DNA from 3 places in the Caballeronia sp. EK genome. Region 3 is predicted to be linked to each of the others. Evidence: riboswitches for the same ligand, from Rfam matches in the RefSeq annotation. Region 3 holds a riboswitch; each other region holds the start of a gene.

Region 1 (7,563 bases), on a different contig from region 3:
CCTCGACGCACGGCTCGATCGCGCCGCCGATGCCATCGCGCAAACCGCGCTCGCGGATCTTCCGCCGTCGGTTCATTTCGATGAAGCGAGCCTTCCCGCGCCCCCGCGTCTGCTCGACGGGATGCATATCGCGATTGCGCGCGATGCCGCGTTCTCGTTCGTCTATCCGGCGAATGTCGATCTGCTCGTCGCGATGGGCGCGCGCATCAGCACGTTTTCGCCGCTGGCCGACGAACCCGCATCCCACGACGCCGATGCGCTCTATCTTCCCGGCGGCTATCCCGAGCTGCATGCGGCGACGCTCGCCGTGAATGCGCGCACGCGCGCGTCGATCGGCGGGCACGTCGCGAAAGAGAAGCCGGTTGTCGCGGAATGCGGCGGCATGCTGTATCTGCTCGACACGCTGACGGACATCGAAGGCACGCGGCACGCGATGCTCGGCATTCTCCCCGGCGATGCCGCGATGCAACGCAAGCTGTCGCGGCTCGCGATGCAGCGCATCGACACGATGCACGGCGCAATGACGGGCCACACGTTCCATTACTCGACGCTGCACACGCCGATGCAGGCCGTCCTCGAAGCGAAACACGCGACGACGGGCACATCGGGCGAAGCGCTCTATCGGCACGGTCCGGTGACGGCCACCTACATGCACGCTTACTGGCCGTCGAATCCGGCCGCTGCCGCCGCGCTCTTTCGCGGCGAATCACTATGACGACCACGCAAGACATCCGCACGCCGCTCGACCTCGCCTTCACGATCGAGCGCGCCAAGACACAGGAACCGATCGGCTCGCCATGCACCGACGTATGCAAGCTCGATCCCGAAACGGGCTTGTGCCTCGGCTGCTTCAGAAGCCGCGAAGAGATCAAGACCTTCAGATCGATGGACGATGCCGCGAAGCTCGATCTGTTCGACGCGCTGCTCGCGCGGCGTGCGGCGAGCGCGAAGTGAGCCGCGTGATCGGGCCGGATTAACCGGTCAAGCCGCCGCCATTCTCCTGACGGCCGGCCGTTCCAGCTCACGCGCGGCGAGTGCGCCGAACACGAGACCGAGCGTCGTCCAGATCAGCGCCTGAATGCCGATCGCGGCCAGCCGGAAATTCCACAGCAGCGAAGCCGAGAAATCGGCGGGCACTTCATCGATGCGCGGCAGCGCGACCTGCGCCACCACGATCACGACGATATACGCGGCCGCGGCGATGAGCGTCGCGTTCCAGCCGTCATGTTGCGCCGCCATGCGCCGCCGCAGCCACACGGCGAACACGGCCGCCGCGATGGAAATGGCCACCATGCCGAAGAAAAGCGCCGTACGCGGCCCGATGGTTTCGGCATTGCCGACCGCCGGCGGATTGGGCGGATACTTGAGGAACGGCACGATGGCGACGCTCACGAAGCCGAGCAACGCCAGCAGCGCCGACGTGCCCCGCGCGCGCAACGCGCCGAGCCGCCCGTAGGCGAACGCGAACACGAGCGAGAAAAGACCGCCCAGCGCGGTGCCGAACACCGCGACGCCCGTCAGGAGGCCGAGGCCCGCTTGCGTATCGCGTGAGACGAGTTCCTCGTCGCCGTGATCGTGCGAATGCGCGGCGGCTGTCGCGGCGTCGGCGTGCTCATGTTCGTGCTCATGCGCGGCTTGCGCATGCTCGTGCTGTTCCTCGAACGCGATGGCGCGCGCCACCGACGGCTCGCCGAACGCACGCGCGAAGCCGAAGCCGATCAGGCCCGCGACCAGCCCCGCGATCATGCCGCGTATCAGCAAAGTGCGAATCATGACGCGTCCTCAGTGGCACGGAAAGCCGAGCAGATGCCGGCCGTCGTGAACGAATTCGTGGACGTACATGCCCGAGAAGATCGACGTCGCGCCCTGCTCCGCGCCGACGAAATAAATGGCGATCAGCAAAAGAAGGCCGATGAAGACGGCCCACGGCAGCACTTCGCGCACCGGAATGGGTACGGGTGCGTCGAGCGACGGGGAAACCGGAGCGGAAAAGACCGGCGTGCTGGAAGCATTCATGATGGTTCTCCAGGGAAAAGCGCGTCCCGATTGACGAAGAGCTTGCAGCGGGGTCTGACTCGCGGCGCAACGCTTTCACGCTGACGAACGCATACAGTGGCGCGACCGTGCCGGGTTTGCACCGGCTTCCTCGCACTGCAAGCTTGCCATTCTATGATGATCGGCGGCAAAGTAAAACGATTCCGAATTGCCCTGACGCCCCTTGGAACTCATTCTGTTGTGTCACGCGGCCACGCGTGCGATGAAAACCGGTCACTTTCCCAACGGCGACGAGCTCGCCGAGCACGACGCGCGCTCGCGGCTCGCGCCAAGCTTCGTGGGGCCGCAAGACGCTACGCGCGTGATTTCAGGCCCAGCGCCCGTGGCACGTCAGACGGCAGCATGGATCGCGGATGCATTCGATATCGTCCCCGCGTTCGACGACATCGACTATGGCCGCTGGCGCGGGCAATCGATACGCGAGACAGGCGAACGCGAGCCGGAACATGTCGCTGCATGGCTCGCCGATCCGCAGGCGCGCGGGCATGGCGGCGAGAGCATCGCCATGCTCGCGGTGCGCGTCGCGCATGGGCTGGAGTTCATCGATGGCCTGAATGCGTGCGAGCGCTGCATCGTTGTCACGCATGCGATCGTCGTGAAAGTGGCGCTCGCGCATGCGCTCGGCATGCCGCTCGAATCCGTCTACCGGATGAACTTCGCGCCGCTTTCGTCCACGGTGCTCAAGCGCGCATCGGCCGCCGAAGCATGGAAGGCGGATTTGCCCCATCAGCCGGCCTGAACTTCATCGCTTACGAATCGCTCAAACGAGCAGCGCATCGCATGCGCGGTCCGCTTTCGAACCGATTCAGGAGACTCAGATGGCGCATTACGTGGATGGATTCGTCGTACCCGTGCCGATCGACAAGATCGACGCCTACCGCACCATGGCCGAAGCCGCCGGCAAGATCTGGATGGAGCATGGCGCGCTGCAATTCGTGGAAACCATCGCCGACGACGTCAAGCCCGGCAAGCTCACGTCGTTTCCGCAGAGCGTGCAACAGAAGGAAGGCGAGACCGTCGTGTTCTCGTATATCGTCTACGAGTCGCGCGAGCAGCGCGACAGCGTCAATGCGAAAGTAATGGAAGACCCGCGCCTCAAGGCGATGATGGAGTCCGGCGAGCCGCCGTTCGATCCTCAGCGCATGTTCTTCGGCGGCTTCACGACGCTCGTCGAACTGGAGCGCGGCTGATCGTTTTATTTTTTGACTCTACGGTTAAGGAAACGCATCGACATGTATATCGCCATGAACCGCTTCAAGATCGTGCCCGGCGCCGAGACGGATTTCGAACGCCTCTGGACCAGTCGCGACACGCATCTCAAGGACGTGCCGGGTTTCGTCGAGTTTCATCTGCTCAAGGGCCCGGTGAAGGACGATCACGTCCTGTATTCGAGCCACACGATCTGGGCGAATCAGGCGGCTTTCGAGGACTGGACGCGCTCGGACGCGTTTCGCGCGGCGCATCGCAATGCCGGCGGCGAGACACGCCAGCTTTATCTCGGACATCCGGAGTTCGAAGGCTTCGAAGTGATTCAGACCGTCAAATGACAGGCCGACGCGCGCGCTCGAACGATCGCGCGTTTTTCGGCGAACACGCGCGTTTTACAAGCGTGTGAAAAAAGCGCGCTTCGGATTGGTCGTTTTATCGGACCTTTTTTCAGGCCTTTGCGCCGCGCGCCATGCGCTGCAACGTCGATGAATCGATCGCCGCCGCGCAGATACGGACCGCTTCTTTCAGCGTGCGCGGCCGGCCCTCGCCGAACTGCGATTCGAGCATCGCGACGGCGCGCACACGCTCGTCGCTGCCGAGTTTTTCGCCTGTTGCAAGCTCCAGCACGGAGATGAAGTAAGCCGCGGGCGGTGAGGCGGACGCATGCGGGAGCGCCTTTCGGTTTGCGCCCGCACCTTCGCCACCGTCGTCGTGCGCCGGAATCCACGGGTGCCACTTGCTGTCGTATCGACTTTTCATGGGTCAGTTCGCTGGCTCGATTGCTTTGGCGCATGGCCTGCGCCGTTTATCTCGTGACGCCGTTGCGCCTCTATCATTAAGCAAACCGTCAGCAAGTACCGTTCCAACCGAACTTTCAGTGCGAGCCGTTTTCCTCCGACAAAACCGCGCGCGCGACGCGACACGTCGCGAGATCCCACGCCGCGCAGCCGACCGACTTGAACATCACGGGACGCTCGGCCTTTTTCGGAGCGGCGAGCGCTTCGGCGAGCGCATGCACCGCGTTCCAGTCGACGCCCGCGAGAATGAAATCGCCCGCTTCGTGACGCGCGCCCGCGAGGTCATCGACATAAAGCTCGCTCGCGTGGACGGTCGCGGCGGCGATCTCGGCGGCATCGGCGGTGAAGGCGCCCACGCCGATCACGAGCCGCCCCGCACGCGCGGGCATCGTGTAGACGGGCGTCTTGCTCGTGGTCGCGGCGATGACGACATCGATCGAATCGGGGACCGCGGCGTCGTCGAGCGCGGCGAGATTGCCCGAAGCCGACGCGTGCGCGGCGCAAAACTCGCGCGCGCGTTCGGGACGCGAGCCCTGCACGCGAACGCGCGCATCCGGATAAACGGCGGCGAGCGCCTCGACGTGATACGCCGCCTGCTTGCCCGTGCCGATCACGAGCACTTCGCGCGGCGCGGCGGCATGAAGCGCGCGGATCGCGAGCATCGACACCGATGCCGTGCGCCGCCCCGTCACCGTGGGACCGTCGAGCATGAATTGCGGCACGCCCGTCGCGGCGTCGTATGCGGTGACCTGACCGTGAATCGTCGGCAGGCCGCGCGCGCCATTGCCGGCGCACACGTTCACGAGCTTGTGCATTGCGATATCGGCGGCGCTCGCGGGCATCGACAGCATGACGCCGCCCTCGATCGGCACGACCATGCGCTCCGGACTCACGATGCGGCCGGCCGCGTAATCGAGCATCGTCGCGGCGAGCGTGTCCACGAGCCGGTCATAAGGCACGAGGCGCGCGGTTTGGGCTTCGTCGAAACTCTGGATCGTTGCGGTCATCGTGTTCGCTCGCTGTGGATGTTGAGATGCGGTTGACTGTGCCATCGGCATGCCATCGAAATGCCGGAACATTCTAACGGCGCGCGGCGCCTTGTCACAAAGCGGCAAACCGGATTTGAGCCCGCGCGCGCCGCTTTCTACAATGCCTGAATCGACCGTTGTCATACGACTGCCATCGAATAGCGTCATAATCGCGCCGCCCGCGCCGACCGGTCATCCCGACGACGGCAGCCCAAGAACGCCCACGGAGCCCTTCATGAATCAGACGGAAAAACAGCGCCGCTTCCATGCCGACATCATCGACAGCTATGACGAAGAGTTCGAGATGGAGGTGGACGATCGCTTCCTGGACGGCGAATCGACCTTCTCGGAAGAAGAGCGGGTCTTGCGCAAGACCTATTTCCGCGAGCTGTTCCGTCTGCAGGGCGAACTCGTGAAGCTGCAGGACTGGGTCGTGAACAAGGGGCATCGTCTCGTCGTGCTGTTTGAGGGACGCGATGCGGCGGGCAAAGGCGGCGCGATCAAGCGCATCACGCAGCGGCTGAATCCGCGCGTGTGCCGCGTCGCGGCGCTCCCCGCACCGAACAATCGCGAACGCACACAATGGTATTTCCAGCGTTATGTCACGCACTTGCCCGCGGCGGGCGAAATCGTGCTGTTCGATCGAAGCTGGTACAACCGCGCGGGCGTCGAGCGCGTGATGAACTTTTGCACCGACGAAGAGTATGAGGAATTTTTCCGCTCGGTTCCCGAGTTCGAGAAGATGCTGGTGCGCAGTGGCATCCAGATCGTCAAGTACTGGTTCTCGATCACCGACGACGAACAGGAAGTGCGCTTCGAGGCGCGTATCGAAGATCCGCTCAAGCAGTGGAAGCTGAGCCCGATGGATCTGGAGAGCCGCCGCCGCTGGGAGGCGTACACGGCCGCCAAGGAAGTCATGCTCCAGCGCACGCACATTCCGGAAGCGCCGTGGTGGGTCGTTCAGGCCGTCGACAAGAAGCGTGCGCGCCTGAACTGCATTCATCACCTGTTGAGCCAGGTGCCTTATCACGAGATCGAGCATCAGCCTATCGAACTGCCCGATCGCGTATTCAACCCCGATTATCTGCGCCAGCCCGTGCCGGATGAAATGTACGTTCCCGAAATCTATTGAGGTTCGATGACGCGCCGCGGGTCAGCAGCAGTTGTTGCAGGGGACATGCTTCACGGCGACATTGCTGCGCTGACGCGCCACGGTGTGGCGCAGCGCGAACTGATATGCGTGCTGCGAACCCTTGAGCATCATCACGAACATGACCTGCGCGAGATTGAAGTCGAGCGTGACCATCAGGCGCGTCAACAGCAGCAGTGGCAGCACCACCGCCGGCTGATACAGTTGTTTTGCGATCAAGTCTTTCATCTTCGGCTCCCTATCCCATGAATAGAATTTTAAGGATTGGAGCCCTGCGGATAAACGCTCGGAAGGTGAAGACATATGTTCCGTAAGACGAACAATCGGCCTCGTCTCTTCGATCTGTCTTTTCAGCGGGCGCACTAACGAAATGGCCCTGCTTGGTGCAGGGCCATGTTCACATCACTTCTGAGCGAGACTCGGCTCAGGCACCGGCGTAGGCTTCGCATCGCCCCAGCCGCCGCCCAACGCGCGGATCAGATTCACCGTCGATACCGCCTGCGTGCCCCGCAACTGCACCGACGCGCGCTGCGTCTGCAACACGGTGCGCTCCGCGTCGATCACGTCGAGATAGTTCACCGCGCCTTCGGTGTACTGCGTGCGCGAAAGCTGCGCCGCGCGCACCGACGCTTTCACGGCATCGTCCTGGGTCGCCGTCTGGTCTTCGAGGATGCGCAGATCCGAAAGGTTGTCCTCCACCTCGCGGAACGCGACGAGCACCTGCTGACGATAGCTCGCGACATCCTCTTCATACACCGCGCGCGCATTCGCGAGATTGCCCTTGCGACGGCCGCCATCGAAGATCGGGATGTTCAGCGCCGTGCCCGCGAATGGCCCGAGCAGGAACGTGCGGCTCGACCACTTGAAGAGATCGCCGAGCGTCGCGGATTCGAAGCCGCCCGAGCCCGTCAGCGTCAGCGACGGGAAGAACGCCGCCTTCGCCACGCCGATGCGCGAATTCGCCGCCGCCATCGCGCGTTCCGCCGACGCGACATCAGGACGACGTTCGAGCAGCGCCGAAGGCAGCCCCGGCGGCACGCGCACCGTCACCGGCTTGAGCGGGTTCGCGGCCACCGAGAACTCGGCGGGCGCCTTGCCGAGCAGCACCGCGAGACTGTGTTCCGATGCCGCGCGCAGACGTTGCACCGTCATCGCATCCGAGCGCGCCGTCGCGAGTTCCGACTTGGCGCGCGCAACGTCGAGTTCGCTGATATCGCCTTCGGTATAGCGGCGCTGCACGAGCTTCAGCGCTTCCTCGCGCAACTGCACGGTGCGCGTGAAGACATCCGTCTCGGCATCGAGTTCGCGCAGATTGAAGTAGTTC
Region 2 (7,563 bases), on a different contig from region 3:
GACCATCCGATACTCGCCGCTTTCGATCATGCGCCGCGCCTCGTTCCAGCCTTTGCGCGCGGTGGCCATGTCGGCTTCGCGGTTCTGCGTGTTCCAGGTATAGCCGTCGCCCATCGTGACGAAATCGCAATGAGCGATCGCGCCGAGGAAATCGCGCTCGGACGTGTGCAGCGCGCCCTTGATGAACTGCACGACGCCGAGCTTCATGCCATGACCGAGCACGCGCACGGCCATGCCGAACGCCGCCGTGGTCTTGCCCTTGCCGTTGCCGGTATTCACGATCAGAAGGCCTTTCTCGTGATCGGCGGCGGCCTGCTTTTTCTCGTGACCTTCCTTGCGACGTTGGGTCATGCGCAGATGCGATTCGGTATCGGTTTTCACATCGACTCCAGTGTGAACGGGATTGCGGCGGGTCTTTGCATGACGAAAGACGGCCGTATCGTACATCAGGTGGCGGCTGCGTTCGCGGCTTAATTCTGCGCTAACAGACGGTGGGCATCATGCACTCACGCACTCACCGACTTCAGGAGCAGGAAAATGGACGCGCTCTATCTCTATCTGGAACTCGTGGCGCTCATCGTTCTCGTCTGGCTCTGCCGCGACAAGTTCAAGCCGGTTGTCGCGAAGCCGCTCGCCGAAACCAAAGGCCCGCGGATGGCGACGAAGCCGGTATTCATGTTCCGTTCGCACCGGTTTCATGCGCCGCTGCGATCGCGACGGTTACGCCGCAATCGATCGTCTTTGGCACGATGAGCGTGCGCGCGTTGCCCGCAAGCAGCGCGCAGGGCTCGCATACGCCATCGACGTTCAGATGCTTCGCTGCATGATGTGAAATCGCGGTGCGTGGCGCATGCGCGATTTCATCGGCGCTATAGAAGCGCAGCGGCAGACCGTGACGCTCGCAGAACGCGAGCAAGCCCGCTTCATCCCTTTTCGCATCGATGCTCGCGACGATCGCGATCTCATCGAATCGATGCGTGCCCAGCGCGAGGCGCACCGCGCGTTCGATCGCATTGGCGCTCGTGCCTCGCCTGCAGCCGATACCGACCGCGAGCCGCATAGCGGCAGACGCATTCATGCGAGCAATGACGGATTCCATGTGCGATTCAAAGAAAGCGCGCCGCGCGGGCCAGCATTATGACACCGCGCGCGCCGCGTCATTTCTTGACGCTCGCGCCCGCCGGGCCTAGACTTTCACGCAGTTTTGGTGCTCGCGCGCGGATTCTCTCGCGCGCAGTTAAACGGGAAGCAGGGCGCGTTCCTTCGACCGATCGAGCGGACGTCAACCTGCGCTGCCCCCGCAACGGTAAACGATTCCCCGTGCACACGATGGTTTCATCGCATGAACGGGAAGCCGGCTTCGAGGCCACTGCGCGTGATTACGCGCGGGAAGGCGAAGCGGCGCAATCGTCAGCCCGGATACCGGCCAGACTTTCACAGGGATCGCTGTCGCGGGGATGCGGCGCGGCCCATGATCCATCAAGCGTGCGTTTCCCATTTCATCCCGCGGCGTTGTCACGCATCACGCGACACGAAGCGCACGCACCTGAAGCCACGGAGCTACGATGCAAACCCGCAAGATCCCCGTCACGGTCGTGACCGGCTTTCTCGGCAGCGGCAAGACCACGCTGATGCGGCATATCCTGTCCAACGCGCAAGGAAAGCGCATCGCGGTGATCGTCAACGAGTTCGGCGAGCTCGGCATCGACGGGGAAATCCTGAAGGGCTGCGGCATCGGCTGCGACGACGAAGCCGGGTCCGAAGATCGTAATCTGTATGAACTCGCGAACGGTTGCCTGTGCTGCACCGTGCAGGAAGAGTTCTATCCGGTGATGGAGCAGCTCGTCGAGCGGCGTGAAAGCATCGATCACGTGCTGATCGAAACATCGGGTCTCGCGTTGCCGAAGCCGCTCGTGCAGGCGTTCAACTGGCCGTCGATCAAGAACGCTTTTACGGTCGATGCGGTCGTCACCGTGGTCGATGGTCCCGCCGTCGCGAGCGGGCAGTTCGCGGCGAATCCCGTCGCCGTGGATGCGCAGCGCAAGGCCGATCCGAATCTCGATCACGAATCGCCGCTGCACGAGTTGTTCGAGGATCAACTCGCGTCGGCGGATCTCGTCATCGTGAACAAGACGGACCTCATGGACGACGCGGCGCTGCAAAAAGTCGAGGCGCTCGTGCGTCCCGAGATTCCGGCCGAAGTGAAGATCGTGCCCGCGCAAATGGGCCGGCTCGACGTGCATACGCTGCTCGGTCTCGAAGCGGCGTCGGAAGAGACGATTCATCTTCGCCACGATCATCACGGCTCGCCCGACGATGAAGGCCACGCGGATCATCATCACGACGAGTTCGATTCGTTCGTCGTTCACGGCAAGGTGGAATCGCGCGAGCAGGCCATCGCCGCATTGCATGCGCTCGTCGAGCATCACACGATCTATCGCGTGAAGGGTTTCGCCGCGCTGCCGGGCGCTGCGATGCGGCTCGTCGTGCAAGGTGTCGGGCGTCGTTTCGACAGCTATTTCGATCGCCGCTGGCAAGCCGGTGAAGCGACGACGCAAAGCCGTTTCGTGCTGATCGGCGAAGACCTCGATCGCGACACGCTGCAACGCGCATTCGACGCGGCGCTCGCACGCGCTGCGGTGCAGGCATAAACAGCCATGCATCTGCTCCGCACGACACCGGGAGGCTTCGTCGACGATGCGCAAGGCGTCATGCGCATCGATCAGACACGCGCGCCGATCGTGGTGCTCAGTTCCGCCGACACGACGCTCGCGTTGCTCGCGAGCGTGTTTCCGCGTCTGGAAGCGGGCTTTCCCGAAGTGCGGCTCGCGAATCAATCGTTCCTGCGTCAGCCCGCGTCGGTCGATTTCTATATCGACGATGTGTTGCGTCACGCGAAGGTCGTGATTGTCGATCACCTTGGCGGCGAATCGTACTGGCCTTACGGCATCGAGCGGCTCGTCGCGCTCGCGAAACAAGAGCAACAGATGCTCGCGATGTTTTCGGGCGATCTCACGGAGGACCCGAATCTCATCGGCAAAAGCACGGCGGATGCCCGGTTTTGCCGCGAGCTGTCGCGCTATCTGCGTGAAGGCGGCGCGCGCAATGCGGAAGAATTCCTGCGCACGATCGCGCATCACGCGTTCGGCTTCGGACGCGAACCGCAGCCGCCGAGCCCGCTGCCTGCCGTCGCGATCTATCATCCCGAGCGCGATATCGCGACGATCGAAGACTGGCAGGCACGATGGACCAAAGGCGCGCCCGTTGCCGCCATTCTTTTTTATCGCGCGCATTTGCAGTCGGGCAATACCGCCGTATTCGATGCGCTCATCGAAGCGCTCGAAAAAGAAGGCATGAATCCGCTGCCGATCGCGATCTCGTCGTTGAAAGAGAGCGTGAGCCGCGAAGTCGTGGACCGTTTATGCGCGGAGCATCGCGCATCGCTCGTATTGAACACGACGGCTTTCGCGGCGAGCGTGATAGGCGAAGACAAAGTATTCGAAGTCGCGGGCGATGCGCCCGTGCTGCAAGTCATCCTGAGCGGCGGCAATCGCGACGACTGGCAAAAGGACAATCACGGGCTGAACTCGCGCGATGTCGCGATGCATGTGGCGCTGCCCGAAGTCGATGGTCGCATCATCACGCGCGCGATCAGCTTCAAGGGCCTCGCGTATTACTGCAAGCACACGCAGGTGGACGTGGTGCGCTATCAGGCCGACGTTGAGCGCGTGCGCTTCGTCGCCGAACTGAGCCGCCGCTGGTGCAGGCTGCGTCATACGCCGAATGCGCAGAAGCGCATCGCGCTCGTGCTCGCGAACTATCCGGCGAGCGAAGGGCGCATCGGCAACGGCGTGGGACTCGACACGCCCGCATCGGCCATTGGCATTCTGTCGATGCTCGCGCGCGAAGGCTATCGCGTGGGCGACATTCCCGCGAACGGCGATGCGCTCATCGCCGCGCTGACCGAAGGCGTGACCAACGATCCCATCGTGCGCGACTTGCGTCCCGCGCTGCAGAGTCTCGCGCTCGATGACTATCTCGACGCGTACCGCACGCTGCCCGCCGATGCGCGCGCCGCGCTGGAAAAGACCTGGGGCGCGCCCGAAGACGATCCCACCATAAGACGCGGCCGCTTCATGATCGCGGGATATCGTTGCGGCGAAGTCTTCGTCGGCATTCAGCCTTCGCGCTCGCGCGAACGCCACGATTACGCGAGCTATCACGATGCCGAACTCGTTCCGCCGCATTCGTATCTCGCGTTCTATGTCTGGTTGCGTCTGCGCTTTCAGATAGATGCGATCGTGCATGTCGGCAAGCACGGCAATCTCGAATGGCTGCCGGGCAAGAGCGTCGCGTTGTCGTCGTCGTGCTGGCCCGATGCGATTCTCGGTCCGATGCCGCATCTCTATCCGTTCATCGTCAACGATCCGGGCGAAGGCAGCCAGGCGAAGCGTCGCGCGCAGGCCGTCATCATCGATCATCTGATGCCGCCGCTCACGCGCGCCGAGAACTACGGGCCGTTGCAGGATCTTGAGCGTCAGGTCGACGAATACTACGAAGCACTGATGGTCGATGCGCGGCGCGCGAAGCTGTTGCGCCGGTCGATCCTCGCGAACATCGTCGAGAACAGGCTGCACGAAGAGCTCGGTCTTGATGCGCCGCGTGATGCCGTAGGCGAAGATGCCTTGCTCACGCGCGCCGACGCGTATCTCTGCGAGCTGAAGGAAGCGCAGATTCGCGATGGCCTGCACGTGTTCGGCGTTTCGCCGCAAGGCGTGCAGCGCCGCGATACGCTGCTCGCGCTCGGCCGTTTTCCGATCGGCGACGGGCAGGGTGCGAACGCGGGCCTCATCACGGCGATCGCGCGCGATCTGCAACTGCCCGCCGATTTCGATCCGCTCGATGCCGACTGGGCTGCGCCGTGGAACGGGCCGTGTCCACGCGCGCTTGTCGAAGTCAGCGATGCGCCGTGGCGTCATCAGGGCGATACGCGCGAGCGCCTCGAGGCGTTAGCGATGCAGCTTTTGTCGGACGACGATGCCGCCGCGCCCGGTCCGCATGCGTCGCTCGTGCTCGAACGTCTTCGCGGCGATGTGCTCGCCCGTCTGGATGCATGCGGCCCGCAAGAGCTTCTGCAATTGAAGCGCGGCCTCGAAGGGCGTTTCGTGCCCCCGGGTCCGAGCGGTTCGCCGTCGCGCGGCAGGCCCGACGTGCTGCCCACGGGCCGCAACTTCTATTCCGTCGATACACGCGCATTGCCGACGCAGGCGGCCTGGTCGCTCGGGCTCAAGTCGGCGAATGCACTGGTCGAGCGTCATGTGCAGGACCACGGAGATTTTCCGCGCGCCATCGGTTTGTCCGTGTGGGGCACGGCGACGATGCGCACCGGTGGCGACGACATCGCGCAGGCGTTCGCGCTCATCGGCGTGCGGCCGAAGTGGGCGGCGGGCAGTCATCGCGTGACCGACTTCGAGATCCTGCCGATATCGATCTTCAACCGGCCGCGCATCGACGTGACGCTGCGCGTGTCGGGCTTTTTCCGCGATGCCTTCGCGAACCTCATCCATCTCTTCGACGCGGCCGTGCAGGCCGTCGCCGAACTCGACGACGAGCCCGCCGATATCAACCCGATCCGCGCACGCATCCTGCGCGAACGCGACGAACTGATCGCGCGCGGCATCGAAGCGAAGGAGGCGCGGCAGCGCGCGGGCTGGCGCGTGTTCAGCACGAAGCCGGGCGCATACGGCGCGGGCTTGCAGGAGCTGATCGACGCAAAACAATGGCAGTCCGACGCCGATCTCTCCGCTGCCTATCAAAGCACGGGCGGTTACGCATACTCGCAAGCGGGCGATGGCGTCGAAGCGCGCGCGAGCTTCGGCACGCGGCTTTCGACGCTCGATGTCGTGCTGCAGAATCAGGACAATCGCGAACACGACCTGCTCGATTCGAACGACTATCACCAGTTTCAGGGCGGCATGGTCGCGGCCGTGCGTTATCTGTCGGGCGTGCAGCCGCAGGCGTATAACGCCGATCACAGCAATCCCGCCGCGCCGCGCGTGCGCACCTTGAACGAAGAGATCGCGCGCGTGGTGCGTTCGCGCGTCGTCAATCCGAAGTGGATCGACGGCGTGAAGCGGCATGGCTACAAGGGCGCGTCTGAACTCGCCGCCACCGTCGATTATCTTTTCGGCTACGACGCCACCGCGCGTGTCGTGTCGGATCATCAATATGCGCTCGTCACCGATGCCTATGTGAACGACGCGGATACACGCGAGTTCATCACGCAACACAATCCGCACGCGCTGCAATCGATCTGCGAGCGCTTGCTCGAAGCGATGCAACGCGGTCTGTGGCAAGAACCCGCGGGCTATCGCGAGCAGGTCGAACGGCATCTGCTCGATGTCGAACAGTGCATCGAGGGCCGACAACATTGAACCAGCATACCTTCCCCTTTACCGCGCTCGTTGCGCAAGCGCCCTTGCAGCAAGCGCTTTTGCTCGCGGCAGTCGATCCATCGATCGGCGGCGTGCTCGTCAGCGGGCCGCGCGGCACGGCGAAGTCCACGGCGGCGCGCGCGCTCGCGGAGCTGTTGCCCGAGGGAAAGCTCGTGACCTTGCCGCTCGGCGCGAGCGAGGAGCAGTTGATCGGCACGCTCGACATTCAAAGCGCATTGCGCGATGGCGGCGTGAAGTTTTCGCCCGGCCTGCTCGCGAAGGCGCATCTCGGCGTGCTGTATGTCGATGAAGTGAATCTTCTGCCGAATCCGCTCGTCGATCAGTTGCTCGATGTCGCGTCGAGCGGCGTGAACATCATCGAACGCGATGGCATTTCGCATCGGCATGACGCGCGCTTCGTGCTGATCGGCACGATGAATCCGGAAGAGGGCGAGCTGCGTCCGCAATTGCTCGATCGTTTCGGTCTTGCCGTGGAGATGAGCAATTGTTTCGATGCAGGCGTGCGGCAGCGCATCGTGAAGTCCCGGCTCGCATTCGATACGGATGCCGAAGCATTTCGTGCACGGCACGAAAGCGAACAGGCGTCGCTGAACCAGCGCATTCATGCGGCGCGCGCAGCGCTCTCGTCATTCGATTTCGACGATGCGGTTCATGCGCGCGTCAGCGAGCTTTGCATCGAGGCGCATGTTGATGGCTTGCGCGCCGATATCGTGATGCTGCGCGCGGCGCGGGCGCTCGCTGCACTGGAAGGCGCGTCGAACGTGACGGTGACGCATGTCGAGCGTGTCGCCGATGCGGTGCTGAAGCATCGACGGCGAGAGACCGAATCGCCTTCGCGTGAACCCGCCGCGCGTGAATCCACGCCGCGCGATGCGGGCTCGGGCGAATCGGACTGGGGCGCGATGCCGCCGGAGCCGACGGGCATCGCGAAGGTCAAGCAAGTGAGGCCGCTCGCCGCAAAAAAAGCCTGAACCATCGAAGGCGCGACGCGGATGCCTTCGACGCGAGGCATCGCCTTCGATGGAACGAATCGCGCACGAAAGGCCGCTACGTTGCGCGCGAGGGTGAAGAGAGCGCGTCGATCGACTGGATATCGACGCTGCGCGCG
Region 3 (7,563 bases):
CGTCAGCACGATCTCATCGGCGATATCGGGCGTCGCGGCGTTCGCGTGAAAGAGCGCGCCGAGCGCACGCGATACGGGCAATGTCACGCTGCCCGTCATGAGCGACGCCACGAGCACGACGAACGTCGCGACGCCGAGCGCGATCCAGATCGCGGCCGCACGGCTCGCGTTCATCGCGTGCGGACGCGCAAGCCGCTCAGGCGCGTGGCTCACGACGGATGCCAGCCCAACGTGATGTACGCGCCGCGCCGTGGCGTGTTGTACGAGTACGCAAGTTCATAGTCCTTGTCGAACAGATTGTCGATGCGCGCCGTGACGTACCACGACTTCGAGATGTCGTAGCGCGCCGATAGATTCACGATGCCATACCCCGCGAGCGTCGAATCGTAGTCGCTGCGTTGCCCGCTCACGATCCACTCGCCGCCGACACGCCAGCGCCCGATCGTGCGATGCGCCGTGAGCGTCGCGAAACGCCGCGCGCGCCGCGTCAGGTCCTCGTGATTCGTCTCATCGACGGGATTCTGGAACGTGACCCCCGCGCGCACATCGGTTGCGCCGACATGTCCCGCCCACGATCCTTCGATGCCCTGCACCTTCGCGCGCCCGACGTTCTGCGCAACATAGTAGAAACCGCCGTCGGACACATAGTCGATCAGATTCGAATAGCGCGTCTGGAACAGCGTCACGCGCGCGACACCCAGCGCATTCGATGCGTACTGCAACGCCGCCTCGACCGAATGGCTGCGCTCCGGCTGAATCGACGGATTGCCGCTGAACGGATAGTAGAGATCGTCAAAGCTCGGCGCGCGAAACGAAGCCGCATAGCTCGCGCTCGCCTTCCAGTGCGCATCGAAGTTATACGCGTAGCCCAGATAGTAGCTGTTCGCGCCGCCGAAATCGGAATACTGGTCGTGACGCAGATTCGCCTGCAATTCGCTCGCGCCGATGTGACCCACGTAGCCCGCGAACACCGAATTCACGTGACGATCGGGCGCGCTGAGTTGATCGGAATCGAGCGTCTGATCGAGATGCTCGTAACCGAAGAGCAGCTTGTGCGCATCGCTTATTTTGAAGTCGTTCTGCCACGTGTATTGCCGGTTCTCCGAATTGAAGCGGTTCGTATAGACGCCGTTCTGCTCGATGTTCGCGCGGTCCTGTCCCTGCGCGATCGTGAAGTGCGTGGTCCAGTTTTCGGTGATCCTGCCGTTCGCGAACACCGACGCCGAGCGCACGCGATCGTGCGATTCGTTGATATCGGTCGGCAGGCCGTAGGCATCGTCGAAACTGCTGATGCCGTTCGATTGCAGGAAGCGCACGCCCGCGTCCCACTTGTCGCTGAACTGGTGGCGCAGCGTCGCCGCGACGCTCTCGTTCAGATAGCCGTTCGCGTTCGGATTCGCGCCGGGCGCGATATTCGGATCGATCGACGAAAAGCCGTCGGTTTTCTCGCGCGAAACGTTCAGGCTGAAGGTCGTGCGGCCGTCCTTGTCGAGCGCGCCCTTCACGCCCGCCGATTGACGCTGCGTGTGATAGCTGCCGTACTCGGCCTCGAAGTTGAAGCGCGGCGGATGCGGCTCGCCTTCCTTCGTGAAGATCTGCACGACGCCGCCGATCGCATTCGAGCCGTACAACGCCGACACATTGCCGTTCACGACTTCGACGCGCCCGATCTGATCGAGCATCAGTTGCGATAGCTGCGCCGCGCCGAGCGACGCCGATTCGACGCGCACGCCATCGATCAAAACGAGCGACTGCGACGACGCCGCGCCGCGTATGTAGAGCCCCGAAGTCGCGCCCGGTCCGCCGTTGCGCGTGATCTGCACGCCGGGCGCGAGCGCGATGAGGCCGAGTGCATCGTCGGCGTTGGCGTCGGCGATATCCTGTTCATCGAACACCGATGTCTGCGGGATCGATTCGGCGAGCGGCTGCGGCGCGCGCGTCGCGGTGACGACGACAGGGGCAAGCGTTTGCGAGGCGTCATCGGCAGCATGTGCGGCGCCGGCGAGCGGCGAACCGATGAACGCGGCAACGAGCGCGCCATGACGAGAGCGGCCGTTTTTGAGGGCGGCCTGTGGCAATACCATGAATGAAGTGTCCGTTTCGCGTGAGCGCGACCCCGCTCCCCGCGAGGACGATGCGCGACGAACGCACCGCGCGATCAGCGCCGATGCGTCGAACTCTGGCCGGTATCCGGGCTGGCGATAAATCGTCTCGCCTTCCCGCGCATCGTGCGCAGTGGCGTCGACACGTTTCTTGCAGTCGATTCGAGCGATGAACCCGGTGTGATGAAAATCCACACGCTCGCGCTGCAAAAACGCGCATGAGACGACTTGCAACTTGCGTTGCGGTCGCTTACCGTTGCGGGGGCAGCACAGGTTGGCTCGTCCCAGGTTGGTCCCGGTCGGACTTCGGAGACTTCGCTCCCTGTTTCCCGTTTGACTGCATCCGCGAGATCCGCGAATGCGAGCACCAAAAAGTGCGGCAAGTGTAGGAGCGCGTGTTGGGGCCGTCAAGAAAACGGCGCGGACAGTTGGGCGCGGCACATGACGAATCGAACGAGAATCGGCCGGCCTGTCATCACGAGCCATCAACAGCGCTCGCGTTTTCTGCACACGAATGCATGTCGACATGCGCTTGATTCGAAGGATTAAGCGCAAGATCGCATGTTGTTACGTCTCGAAACGAGACAATTATCGGAAGCTCCGTTGAACCGCGCTAAAATGCGAGGTCTTTAGAGGACGCAGCACATGCTCAACGAACTCGAATCACTGTCAGGAAATATCGGCCGGCTGATCCAGATCAGCGAGCGCCACAATCAGGCGCGCCAGGCGCTGCAAGACCAACTCGAACAACTGCGCGCCGACTATGCGAACGTGCAGGCCGAGCTTGCGCAAGTGCGTGAAGAGCGCGACACGCTGCAATCCGAACGCGATTCGCTCTCCGCGAAAATCGACGACGCGCAAGTGCGCCTCAACGCGATTCTCGAAAAGCTGCCGCGCGCGAAATCCGGGCAGCATGACGAAGCCGACAATCAACTCGATCTCCTCGAAGCCGATTCCCGCGAAGCACATGAAGCGGAATTGCACGGCGAGCATCATCAAGGAGAGAAGGCATGACGACTACGCAGATCGAAGTCTCCATTCTCGGGCAGCCGTATCGCCTCGCGTGCTCGCCGGAAACGGAAGGCGCATTGCGCGAAGCGGTCGCGCGCGTCGATGCCGAGATGAACAAGGTGCGCAATGCAAGCAACGTGCGCGGCACGGATCGCATCGCGGTGATGGCAGCGCTTTCGCTGGCGTCGGAATTGCTTAAGTTGCAGGACAGCGTGCGTCACGGCGAGGCCTTCCCTGCCGAGGAAATCCGTCGCACGATGCATTCGATGAACGAGCAGCTCGGCGCCGTCATCGCGCAATACGAAGTGCAGTGAGATGTCTGTGCGTCGAGGCAATCGGCGCGCAATGTCAATCGAAAAAAGAAACTGCGGCGGGGCTGCGAAAGGCAAACGATTGGTGTAGAGTGACGTTTCCCTGCCTGGTGCGCCAAGGTCATATATTCCTTGAACCAATGTCACATTGGCACGGTTGCGGAACCTTGCAGCACGGGCGCGCGCGTCGCTAGTCCGATGTACCCGAAGTGTTGCTTACCGCGACCAATCTTGAACCCAGGTTCAGGATGCCGGCCTAGCGGCCGTGGCGGGGACCCATCTTAAGAACGGCATCGGTTTTTCCGGTGCCGTTTTCATTTGCATCGTCGATTCCGCATAACGAACAATCATGCGCTACTGGCTGATGAAGTCCGAACCGGACGAAGCGAGCATCGATCACCTCGCGCACGCGCCGAAAAAAACCTTGCCGTGGACCGGCGTGCGCAACTATCAGGCGCGCAACTTCATGCGCGATCAGATGCAGATCGGCGACGGCGTGCTCTTCTATCATTCGAGCTGTCCCGAGCCGGGTATCGCGGGCATCGCGAAAGTGTGCTCGACGGCGTATCCCGATCCCACGCAGTTCGATCCGAAGAGCGATTACTACGATCCCAAGTCCACGCAGGAAACGCCGCGCTGGATCCTTGTCGATGTCAAGTTCGTGAAGAAGACCCCGCTGATTCCGCTCGCCGCATTGCGTGAACACGAGGCGCTCGCTGACATGCAGGTGCTCGCGCGCGGCAATCGCCTGTCGATCACGCCGGTGACCGAAGCGCAGTGGCGCTTTATTACCGAACAACTCGTCTAACAAGGAACTTACGACACGAAGGCCGCGACTAAATCCCGTCGCGAATCACGCGATATCCCGCGTTCGGAGTCCTTCGATGATCAACAAGAAAACCGCTGCCGCACTCGCGCTCCTCGCGATGTCGGGCGCAGCGTTCACCCTTTCCCAAACGGCCGCCGCGCAGACGGTGATTACCCAGCCGCAACCTTCGGGCGTGCTTTCTCTTTCGGCGCAGGCGAGCGCGCAGGTGCCGCAGGATGTCGTCAACATCACGCTCTTCTACGAGCAGGAAGCGGCCGATCCCTCGTCGCTCACCGCTACGCTCAATCAGCGCGCCGAGGCCGCATTGCGCGAAGCCAAGGGCGTCGATGGCGTGACCGCGAAGAGCGGCTCGTTCACCGTGTATCCATCCACCGATCGCGACGGCAAGATCTCCGCGTGGCGAGGCCGCACGGAGGTCGTGCTCGAATCGCACGACTTCGCGGCGGCGTCGAAGCTCGCGGGCAAGATGAGTTCGTCGATGCAGGTGGGCAGCGTCGGGTTCTCGCTGTCGCCCGAATCGCAGCGCGCGGCCGAGCAGAAGCTCGTCACGCAGGCCATCGATTCCTTCCGCAAGCAGGCGCAAACCGCCGCGCAAGGCTTCGGCTACAGCAATTTCACGATTCGGGAAGTGAACGTCGGACACAGCGGCGTGCAGCCGCGTCCGGTCATGATGATGCAATCGCGCGCGATGAGCGCCGATGCGAAGATGGCCGCGCCGATCGCGATGGAAGCCGGCACGACGACGGTGACCGTCGACGTGTCCGGTTCCGTGCAAATGGGGCGTTGAATCGATGCGGGGCGCGCGCCCCGCATTGCTCAGGCTTTCGCCGATTCGGGCGGCAGGCGCAGATTGCGCTTGTACGCCCACACCATCATCAGCACGCCGGCGATGATCATCGGCAGCGAGAGCCATTGGCCCATCGAGAGGCCGAGCGCGAGAAGGCCGAGATAGTCGTCCGGCTCACGCGCGAATTCCACGGTAAAGCGCGCCAGTCCATAGCCGATCAGAAACAGCGCCGAAATCGCGCCGACAGGACGCTGCTTGCGCGAAAACGTCCAGATCACGACGAACAGCACGAGCCCTTCGAGCGCGATCTCGTACAACTGCGACGGATGACGCGGCAGCATGTGATAGCGCTGGAAGATTTCGGTGAGATGGTATTGCGCGTCGAGTTGCGGATTTTTAGCGAGCCAGATGGCGTCGTCGTTCGTCGAGCTCTGAAAGAGCATCGCCCACGGCGCGTTCGGGTCCGTCACGCGGCCCCACAGCTCGCCGTTGATGAAGTTGCCGAGACGCCCCGCCGCGAGGCCGAGCGGCACCATCGGCGCGACGAAATCCGTCACCTGCAGCCAGGTGCGCTTGCGGTGATACGCGAACAGCACCATCGCGAGCGTCACGCCGAGAAAGCCGCCGTGGAACGACATCCCGCCTTCCCAGACCTTGAAGATATCGAGCGGATGCGCCGCGTAATAGCTTGCCTTATAGAAGACCACGTAGCCGATGCGCCCGCCGAGAATCGTGCCGAGCACGCCGTAAAACAGCATGTCGTCGATGTCTTTCACGGTCCAGCCTTGCGCGGCCACGTAAGGCAGGCGCAGACGCAGGCGGCCGATGACGATGGCCGATACAAACGCCACCAGATACATGAGGCCGTACCAGCGCACGGCGAGCGGTCCGAGATGAATCGCGATGGGATCGAAATTGGGATGTATGAGCATTCTGATGTGGGAGCTAGAGCGAACTACAAGGGCGAATCATACAGAACCCGCGCTTTCGGCCCGCGAACGGACGATCTCGATGAATCCGGCGAGCACCGGGCTCACTTCCGCCGCGCGCCACACGAGGCCGGTTTCGACGAGCATCGCCGACGCGTTCAGCGGCCGCAGAGTACGATACACGACGCCCGTGCGCCGCAGATGACGCAGCGAATGCGGCACGAGCGCGACGCCCATCCCGGCGGACACGAGGCTCACGATGGTCTGCATTTGGATCGCCTCCTGCCCGATACGCGGCGTGAGGCCGGCCGCGCCGTAGCAGCCCATGATGATGTCATACAAACCCGGCGCGAGACGCCTCGGAAAGACGACGAGCGGCGCGGCGGCGAGATCGTGCAGATCGACGGGGGTGTCGGCCCATTCGTCGGCGCCCTGCCCCAGTTGTAGCGCGGCATCGGCGGACATCGCGATGACGAGCGGCTCGCGCGCCACCGCCACATACGACAGCGACGTGGCATGGCGCGGCGGCAGCGGCGGAATCACGAGGCCCGCGTCGATGCGCCCGGCGACGAGTTCCTCGATCTGCACGTCGCTCGTCGCCTCGGTCAGTTGCAGCCGCACGCCGGGATAGCGCGCGCCGAAATCGCGCAGCAGCGCCGGCAACAGGCCGTAATCGGCGGTGGAGACGAACGCGAGCGACAGCACGCCGGCTTCGCCGCGCGCGAGCGACTGCGCGAGCGGACGCAGCGTATCGGCGGATGCGAGCAGGCGGCGCACCTCCGGCAGCAGATCCTTGCCGACGGGCGTCAGCTCGACGGTCCGTTTCGTGCGCACGAAAAGCGCGACGCCGAGCGCCTCTTCGAGCGCGCGGATCGCTTGCGAGAGCGGCGGCTGTGTCATCGCGAGACGCGCGGCGGCGCGGCCGAAGTGCATCTCTTCGGCGACCGTCACGAAGTAGCGCAACAGACGCAACTCGATGGGCGGATTTCTCTGCTCCATTGATATTTTTTGCGACCTAATAAGCCTTGAATAATATATTGGACAGACACATCGCGGGAGTTGCATTCTTGCTGCACTAGAGCAAAAACATCCCCTCAAGGAGCACATCATGGCCTTCAATCGCCGCTCGAAGCACATCACCCAGGGCGTCGCGCGCTCGCCCAATCGTTCGATGTATTACGCGCTCGGCTACAAGGAGGAAGACTTCGACAAGCCGATGATCGGCGTCGCGAACGGGCATTCGACCATCACGCCGTGCAACGCCGGCCTGCAGCGCTTGGCGGACGCGGCCATCGAAGCGATCAGAAAGTCCGACGCGAATCCGCAGATTTTCGGCACGCCGACGATCTCCGACGGCATGTCGATGGGCACCGAAGGCATGAAGTACTCGCTCGTGTCGCGCGAAGTGATCGCGGACTGTGTCGAGACCGCGGTGCAGGGCCAGTGGATGGACGGCGTCGTCGTGATCGGCGGTTGCGACAAGAACATGCCGGGCGGCATGATCGGCATGGCGCGCATGAACGTGCCGTCGATCTACGTGTACGGCGGCACGATCCGCCCCGGCAACTGGAAGGGCCGCGATCTGACGATCGTG

What was found. Region 3 has a riboswitch for cobalamin ahead of IAG25_RS25275 (TonB-dependent receptor domain-containing protein). Riboswitches for the same ligand answer to the same signal wherever they lie in the genome.
Region 1: it holds a riboswitch for cobalamin, as region 3 does, so the genes downstream of both, IAG25_RS18545 (CbtB domain-containing protein) here and IAG25_RS25275 (TonB-dependent receptor domain-containing protein) in region 3, are expected to answer to the same signal.
Region 2: it holds a riboswitch for cobalamin, as region 3 does, so the genes downstream of both, cobW (cobalamin biosynthesis protein CobW) here and IAG25_RS25275 (TonB-dependent receptor domain-containing protein) in region 3, are expected to answer to the same signal.

Annotation. Positions count from the first base shown of each region.
Region 1 is NZ_JACSUE010000006.1:13,913-21,475, reverse strand. Features, by position in the region: gene IAG25_RS18560 (cobyrinate a,c-diamide synthase) at 1-715, shown strand, start outside; gene IAG25_RS18555 (DUF1289 domain-containing protein) at 712-954, shown strand; gene IAG25_RS18550 (CbtA family protein) at 982-1,773, opposite strand; gene IAG25_RS18545 (CbtB domain-containing protein) at 1,783-2,016, opposite strand; cobalamin riboswitch at 2,046-2,171, opposite strand; gene IAG25_RS18540 (histidine phosphatase family protein) at 2,219-2,794, shown strand; gene IAG25_RS18535 (DUF1428 domain-containing protein) at 2,874-3,245, shown strand; gene IAG25_RS18530 (antibiotic biosynthesis monooxygenase family protein) at 3,288-3,602, shown strand; gene IAG25_RS18525 (hypothetical protein) at 3,712-4,023, opposite strand; gene lhpI (bifunctional Delta(1)-pyrroline-2-carboxylate/Delta(1)-piperideine-2-carboxylate reductase) at 4,139-5,068, opposite strand; gene ppk2 (polyphosphate kinase 2) at 5,325-6,221, shown strand; gene IAG25_RS18510 (hypothetical protein) at 6,243-6,467, opposite strand; gene IAG25_RS18505 (efflux transporter outer membrane subunit) at 6,642-7,563, opposite strand, start outside.
Region 2 is NZ_JACSUE010000006.1:22,287-29,849, forward strand. Features, by position in the region: gene cobO (cob(I)yrinic acid a,c-diamide adenosyltransferase) at 1-381, opposite strand, end outside; gene IAG25_RS18570 (hypothetical protein) at 499-699, opposite strand; gene IAG25_RS18575 (cobalamin biosynthesis protein) at 674-1,099, opposite strand; cobalamin riboswitch at 1,189-1,445, shown strand; gene cobW (cobalamin biosynthesis protein CobW) at 1,566-2,651, shown strand; gene cobN (cobaltochelatase subunit CobN) at 2,658-6,434, shown strand; gene IAG25_RS18590 (ATP-binding protein) at 6,431-7,426, shown strand.
Region 3 is NZ_JACSUE010000008.1:208,901-216,463, forward strand. Features, by position in the region: gene IAG25_RS25270 (FecCD family ABC transporter permease) at 1-174, opposite strand, end outside; gene IAG25_RS25275 (TonB-dependent receptor domain-containing protein) at 210-2,084, opposite strand; cobalamin riboswitch at 2,165-2,491, opposite strand; gene IAG25_RS25280 (ATPase) at 2,748-3,116, shown strand; gene IAG25_RS25285 (cell division protein ZapA) at 3,113-3,427, shown strand; RNA gene ssrS (6S RNA) at 3,522-3,703, shown strand; gene IAG25_RS25295 (EVE domain-containing protein) at 3,774-4,232, shown strand; gene IAG25_RS25300 (SIMPL domain-containing protein) at 4,309-5,040, shown strand; gene lgt (prolipoprotein diacylglyceryl transferase) at 5,070-5,972, opposite strand; gene IAG25_RS25310 (LysR family transcriptional regulator) at 6,009-6,968, opposite strand; gene ilvD (dihydroxy-acid dehydratase) at 7,078-7,563, shown strand, end outside.